Regions from separate parts of the Micromonospora sp. WMMD736 genome, predicted to be linked through region 2. Evidence: riboswitches for the same ligand, from Rfam matches in the RefSeq annotation. Region 2 holds a riboswitch; the other holds the start of a gene.
What was found. A riboswitch is a leader RNA that binds a small molecule or an ion and turns the genes downstream of it on or off. The one in region 2 is predicted to bind cobalamin.
Positions count from the first base shown of each region.

Region 1 (3,557 bases), 1.1 Mb from region 2:
CGAGCAGTTGCTCCAGTTTGGCCAGGTCGCCGTAGGTTTCGGCGCGGGCCATCGGCGGCACCAGGTGATCGACCACCACGGCGTGCGCCCGCCGCTTGGCCTGGGTGCCCTCGCCGGGGTCGTTGACGATGAACGGGTAGACCAGCGGCAGGTCCGCGAGGACGGCGTCGGGCGCGCAGTCGGCGGCCAACCCGAGTCCCTTGCCGGGCAGCCACTCCAGGGTGCCGTGCTTGCCCAGGTGCACCACGGCGTCCGCGCCGAAGCCGCCGTCCGCGACGGGCGCGGCGAGCCAGCGGTACGCGGCCAGGTAGTGGTGGCTCGGTGGCAGGTCCGGGTCGTGGTAGATGGCGATCGGGTTCTCCCCGAAGCCGCGCGGCGGCTGGATCAGCAGCGCCACGTTGCCGAAGCGCAGGCCGGCCAGCACGACGTCCCCGCCGTCGGTGTACAGCTCGCCTGGCGGGTCACCCCAGTGCTCCCGCATCCGCGCGCGCAGCTCGGTCGGGACCTGGTCGAACCACCGCCGGTACGTCTCCCCGGGGATCCGGGCCTCGGCGGCGGCCAACTGCTCCGGGGTGAGCCACTCCACGTCGTGCCCCCCGGCGGCGATCAGCGCGTGGATCAGCGCGTCACCGTCCGTGGGCGGCGGTGTGCCGCCGAGGTCGTAGCCCGCCTCGGCGAGCGCGGCGAACAGCCGGACCGCCGAGGCCGGCGTGTCCAGACCGACGGCGTTGCCGACCCGCGAGTGCTTGGTGGGGTACGAGCTGAGCACCACGGCGATCCGCTTGTCGGCGTTCGGCACGTCCCGCAGCCGGGCGTGCCGGACCGCGATGCCGGCGACGCGGGCGGCCCGCTCGGGGTCGGCGGCGTACACCGAGAGCCCGTCGGCGTCGACCTGCTTGAACGAGAACGGCACGGTGACGATCCGCCCGTCGAACTCCGGAATGGCCACCTGCATCGCCGCGTCCAACGGGGACAGTCCGGCGTCGCTGCCGGCCCACTGCTCGCGCGTGCTGGTCAGGCAGAGCGCCTGGATGACCGGCACGTCCAGGGCGGCCAGCGCGCCGACGTCCCAGGCGTCCTCGTCGCCGCCGGAGGAGGCGTCCGCCGCGACCGCGCCACCGGCCGCGAGCACGGTGACCAGCAACGCGTCGCAGCGGGCGAAGAGGCCGAGCGGGCCGGCACCGGCGGTCAGCCCGCGCAGCGAACCGCAGAAGATCGGCAGTGGGTTGCCGCCGGCCGCGCGGACCGCCTCCGCCAGCACGTCGACGAAGGCGGTGTTGCCGGCCAGGGCGTGCGCCCGGTAGAAGACGATCCCGATGGTGGGCCGATCCGGTTCGGGAGGGTACGCGCCGTGCACGCCGTACGCCGGGGTCGGCGTGGGCGCGGCGAACCCCTCGCCGGTGAGCAGGACCGTGTCGGAGAGGAACCGGGCCAGCTCCCCCAGGTTGTCCGGCCCACCCTCGACCAGGTACGCGAGGGCCTGGGCGACCACCCCGGCCGGCACCGTGGAGACCGCCATCAGCTCCGCGTCCGGCAGCGCCTCGCCGCCGAGCACGACCGTGGGTACGCCGCTGGCGAGCACCGCGGCGAGGCCGTCCGGCCACGCCTGCCGACCGCCGAGCAGGCGTACGACGGCGAGGTCGACCCCGTCGAGCAGGGCGGGCACCTCGTCGGCCGCCACCCGGGCGGGGTTGGCGAGCCGGTAGTCGGCGTCGCTGGCGCGGGCGGCCAGCAGGTCGGTGTCGGCGGTGGAGAGCAGCAGAATGCGCACGGCAGGCTCCGGACGGTAACGTCGACGCGCTCGCGGAGGCGACTCGGCGACGACGTGCGGGTGGGCGCGGGGTTCAGCGGGCACCGCGACCCGGACTCACCGGCGTGCAGCCGGTGGCGAAGGGTCGCGTGGCGCGGAACTCAGCGGTGAACGGAGTCGACGCCGGTCGCGGCGACAGCACGGCCGCGGTGCGGGCAACGGCAACGGCCGTCGATGATGGAGACGCCATGCGTCATCGGGTCCTCCTCGGGTGTCCACGCCCTGGGGTACGTCCCGACGGCCGAAGTATCCTGGCTTCCGGATCGACGCTCTCCCCCGGCCTTCCAACCGCAGACACACGGCCGTGACTCACGAGGGGGGATCGCTCCCCGGTGACAGTGGCGGGACCGCGTCGGATTCGCACCGACTTCCTTCACTGCCGTCAGGCCGCGAATGCTGCCACACCGCAGCGCCGCCGGTCAACGCCGACCCCGGCGTCGAGGGGCCAGGTTCACCACATTGACCTGCGAAGATATCGGAGCGGGTCACTCAGGCTTGAGCCGACGCGGCCGGCGAGTCATCGACAGCCAGCCGAGAAAACGCGCGTGCATCAGGGCAAGGTCGGGGCGACCGCCGAGACCGTACAAATCGCCGATGGCCTCGTTCATGCAGGACGTCAGGTAGAGGGCCAGCGCCAGCGAGTGGCCGTAGAACTCGGCGACGAGATCGAGCTGCGCACGGGAACATGGCCACGCGGCGGCACAGTTGCGGCACAACCAGGCGGGGCGCATGGGCAGGTGGGGGCGGGACCGGAGACTCACACCACGACCCTGCTCACCGCAACCACGGCGATCCATCACAGAAAGTGATTCCTCGATGGATAACTTCCATCCGCCCACCGGATGTCCTGCCGGTATGCCATCTGACTACTGGATAAGCTGGCCCTCGGCCCTCGAGCAGGAAGGGAGCCACCCGTGAGCGTCCGCACGACTGCCGCGCTTACCACTGAAGACCTGCTGTGGGACACCGCCGACATGCTCGATGCCTTGGCCGCTCGCGATGTCGCTCAGGTATTCCGCCTCGTCCAGCGAGCCACCCGAGCCAGCCAAACCACTCTCGGCGTCGCCACCGGCCTCAGCCAGGCTCAGATCAGCGAAATCACCAGCGGCGCCCGCCGGGTCAGCAGCATCGATGTCCTCACCCGCATCTGCACCGGCCTGTCCATGCCACGCCACGCACGCGTGACGCTCCTCCTTGGCGAACGCGAGCCGGCCCGTGACCTAGCAGGACACCAGGTCGGCAAGGCAGTGCCGGACCGGTGCGCTGATGTCAGCGCGATCTATTCCAGCCGATCAGACTTCATGGCGGAGCTGCCCCCGCGAGCCCTTTTCGACCATGCCACGGACATCCGAGCGTCCGGCCTGTCACTCAACCTCATCTGTCAGCAGTACGGCGACAATCGCCTCCTGAAACTCCTCGCCGCCGGCACCCGCCTCCGCTGCCTGTTCCTCGACCCGGCCGGCGAGGCCATCAGGCGGCAGGAGCGGGAGGAAGACTATCCCGACGGACACCTCAGCGCGCTCACCGACCTCAACATCCAGAACCTGGCGCGCCGCATTCGTGACCGGCTCCCCGCTGAAGCCCGAAACAACCTCGCCATCGGCGTCTACGACGAGTCCATTCGCGCCAACGTCCTTCTGATCGATGGTCGACTCTGCGTTGTCCAGCACTACCTCCCGCAGATGCGTGGTGTCGACTGCCCGACGATGGTCATCGAGCGCAGCGCCAATCCTTCCGGCCTCTACCC
Region 1 covers NZ_JBMHMI010000001.1:1,042,119-1,045,675, forward strand. The annotation lists gene cobN (cobaltochelatase subunit CobN) at 1-1,771, opposite strand, end outside; cobalamin riboswitch at 2,033-2,209, opposite strand; gene ACN269_RS04620 (hypothetical protein) at 2,296-2,649, opposite strand; gene ACN269_RS04625 (DUF5919 domain-containing protein) at 2,725-3,557, shown strand, end outside.
Region 1: another riboswitch for cobalamin. It lies ahead of cobN (cobaltochelatase subunit CobN); the one in region 2 lies ahead of metE (5-methyltetrahydropteroyltriglutamate--homocysteine S-methyltransferase).

Region 2 (3,557 bases):
GATGCGGCCCTGCCTCGGCCAGCCGGTACCCGTACGGCGGCCGGCCGCCGAGATGACGGCCTTGCTCGATGACCTGGGCGCGCATGGCCGCCTTGGCCCGAAACCGCGAGCGCTGGATCTCACGTTTGGAGTGCACACCGAGCAGGGCCAGCAGCGACAGGTGGAACTCGTTGCTGACGTCGACCGGGCCGTTGAGCTCGGGCAGCCACAGCTGCACGCCGTAGAGGTTGAACAGCGGCGCGAGGTCGCGAAATTGGTTGCCGTAGAAGGCTCGCTCGAACTCTCCCACTACCACCGCGTCGAACCCGCGGGCAGGGTCGGCGAGCGCTGCCAGCAATCGTGCGGCTTGCGGGCGACGTGGCCAGGGCACCTGGCGGGAATGGCCCACGTCGAAGAACTCGGCCACGATCACGCCCTGGCCGTCGATCACGTCCTCGGCGAAGTCGCGTTGCCACCGCGCCGACGACAGCCGGTCCTGGAACTCCCGGGTCGACATCCGGCCGTAGAACGCGAACCGGATGCCCGGTGGCTTCGGTGTTGTCGGGTGCCGCGTCCGCAGGCGGCCTCGCCGGCTCGGCTGCTGTAGCCACCAGCCGAGCAGGTCGGGGCCGTCACGTTCCGCCGCGTGCTGCATCAGGACCTCCCACACGAGAGCCAGAGACAAACCCCAATATGGATACTTAACGATGCTGTGGTTCACTGGACTCGGCCACGCACCGCAGCTGTTGGCGCAGAGAAAGGCATCGAGGTTCGAGGCGCGTGCTCGCCCTGCGGCCCGTCGCCCGTCGGCACCAATTGGGCAAATGAGCGGTTGCCGGTGCGAGTGTCCGGCAAGTGCTATGCATGCCCAGGGTGGGACATCGATCATGTAGTCGCCGTCATGCGGGTGCATGCCGTATCAGTGCTGGTACGGCATGCGGTGGTGGTGCTTTTGGCGGAACTCGGTCAGGCCTCCTGTGATCTCGAGGCGGGTGAGCGGCTGGCATTCGCAGGATGCATGGACCGCCGCCAGTTTTTGGATCGGGTTCCCAGCCTGAGTGTCCCAACGCCCAGCCGTCCCAGGCCGCATCGGTGTGGCAGACCTGCCGAGGGTCCGCCTGTCGCGATGCGGTTGTGTCGATGGAGACCGTCCGCCGGACATCATGGCCGGTCTGCCGGAGCAGGCGTACGCCGCCGGGGAGGTCACTTCCGAGGGGGAGGACGACGACCATCTCCCGCACGATCTGATCGATGCGGTCGCCGTCGACTCCGACCCACGGGTACGGCGGCTGCGGGAGCTGCTGCGCGAGCGCGGCTGGTCCGGTTGGAACCGGATGCAGCGGCTGGCCGAGCCACCCGACTGACCGGTCCCGCTCAGCGGACACGTTGAGCCGGGTGATGCGTGGAGCCCCTAGGATAGATGTCGGTGTTGGTTCGCCGTGGCCTCATTGGTCGTGGCGCCGTAAGAGGGAACCTGGTGCGAAACCGGGACTGCCCCGCAGCGGTGAGTGGGAACGACCGCCGTCATCAAGCACTGGACCGGAAGGTCTGGGAAGCGACGGCCAGTAGGCGACCGAAGAGGTCTTGCCCGCGAGTCCGAAGACCTGCCAGCGCCGCGCGCGCCAGCCGGTGTGCGCCGCCGATGGTCTCTCGGGACGGCCGGGGCGGAAGCCGGTACGTTGCCGTACCCCTTCCTTCCCTGTCGTGGCGCGAGTCCTCGGCCTCTTCGAGGGAAGGACCCCATGAACACCGCATTCGGTCAGAGCACTGTGCTCGGCTATCCGCGCATCGGCCGCAACCGCGAGTTGAAGAAGGCCGTCGAGGCCTACTGGGCGGGACACATCGACGCGGAAGAGTTGGAGACCACCGCTGCCGCGCTGCGGCGCGAGGTCTGGCAGGCGCTGCGCGACGCAGGCTTGGACGCCATCCCGTCGAACACCTTCTCCTACTACGACCACATGCTCGACACCGCCGTGGCCGTCGGCGCCATTCCGCGACGCTTCGCGCGTCTCGGTCTGTCCGAGCTGAACACGTACTTCGCGATGGCCCGTGGTGTCGACGCCGAGCCGGCACTGGAGCTGACGAAGTGGTTCGACACGAACTACCACTATCTGGTGCCGGAGGTGGACGGCGACACCGTCTTCGCGGCGAACCCCGCGAAGGCGTTGCGCGAGTACCGCGAAGCCCGTGACCTCGGCGTCGAGAGCCGCCCGGTGCTCGTCGGACCGGCCACGTTCCTGCTGCTGTCCAAGGCCAGCGACGGGGGTGGTCAACCGTTCGACCGGTTGCCGGACCTCGTCGACGTGTACGCCGACCTCCTGCGGACGCTCGCCGACGCCGGGGTGCGGTGGGTGCAGCTGGACGAGCCCGCCTACGTGGGCGAGCGCAGCGAGGCGGAGATCGCCGCGCTCCGTGACGCGTACCGCCGGTTGTGCGCCGTCGAGCAGCGGCCGACAATCTTTGTCGCCACCTACTTCGGGACGCTCGGTGACGCGCTCCCCGCTCTGTTGGACACGCCGATCGAGGCGATCGGTGTGGACCTGGTCGCCGGGCCCGGCAACCTGCGGCAGCTCGCCAGCGCGGGCCCATTGCGCGGCAAGACGATCGTCGCCGGGCTCGTCGACGGCCGCAACGTTTGGCGCACGGATCTGCGTGCGGCGATCACCGCCGGCGCGGTGGTGACGGGGCTCGCCGATCATGTCGCGGTGTCGACGTCGTGTTCGCTGCTGCACGTGCCGGTGGACCTGTCCGCCGAGACCGCGCTCGACCCGGACGTGCGCCAGCGGCTGGCGTTCGCGCGGCAGAAGGTCGACGAGGTCGTCCTGCTGGGACGGGCTCTACGCAACGGCACCACATCTCTGCCCGCACCGCTTCCGGCGTCGCCCGCTTCCTGGTACGACGCCACCGTACGGGGCAGGCTTGCCGCGCTGCGGGCCGCTGACCGGCAGCGTGGTGCCTACCCGCAGCGCGCCGCGGCTCAGCAGGCCCGGCTGCACCTGCCGGCGCTGCCGACCACGACGATCGGTTCGTTCCCGCAGACCGACGAGCTGCGTCGGGCCCGGGCCGCGTACCGGGCCGGCCAGCTTGACGAGGTCGACTACACCCGGCGGATGCGCCTTGAGGTCGGACGGGTCATCCGACTTCAGGAACGGCTGGGCCTCGACGTGCTGGTGCACGGCGAGCCGGAACGCAACGACATGGTCCAGTACTTCGGCGAGCAGTTGAGCGGGTTCGCCGCGACCGAGTACGGCTGGGTGCAGTCCTACGGTTCCCGCTGCGTCCGCCCGCCGATCATCTACGGCGACGTGGCCCGCAAGGCGCCTATGACGGTCGAGTGGACGACCTACGCGCAGTCCCTGACCGACCGGCCGGTCAAGGGGATGCTCACCGGTCCGGTGACGATTCTGGCGTGGTCGTTCGTTCGCGCCGACCAGCCTTCGGCTGATACCGCCGACCAGGTGGCGCTGGCCCTGCGCGACGAGTGCCGTGATCTCGAGGCGGCCGGTATTCGGGTGATCCAGGTCGACGAGCCGGCGCTGCGTGAGACGCTGCCGCTGCGCCGGGCCGACCAGAAGGCA
Region 2 covers NZ_JBMHMI010000001.1:2,171,740-2,175,296, reverse strand. The annotation lists gene ACN269_RS09150 (recombinase family protein) at 1-634, opposite strand, end outside; gene ACN269_RS09145 (hypothetical protein) at 1,143-1,343, shown strand; cobalamin riboswitch at 1,393-1,605, shown strand; gene metE (5-methyltetrahydropteroyltriglutamate--homocysteine S-methyltransferase) at 1,722-3,557, shown strand, end outside.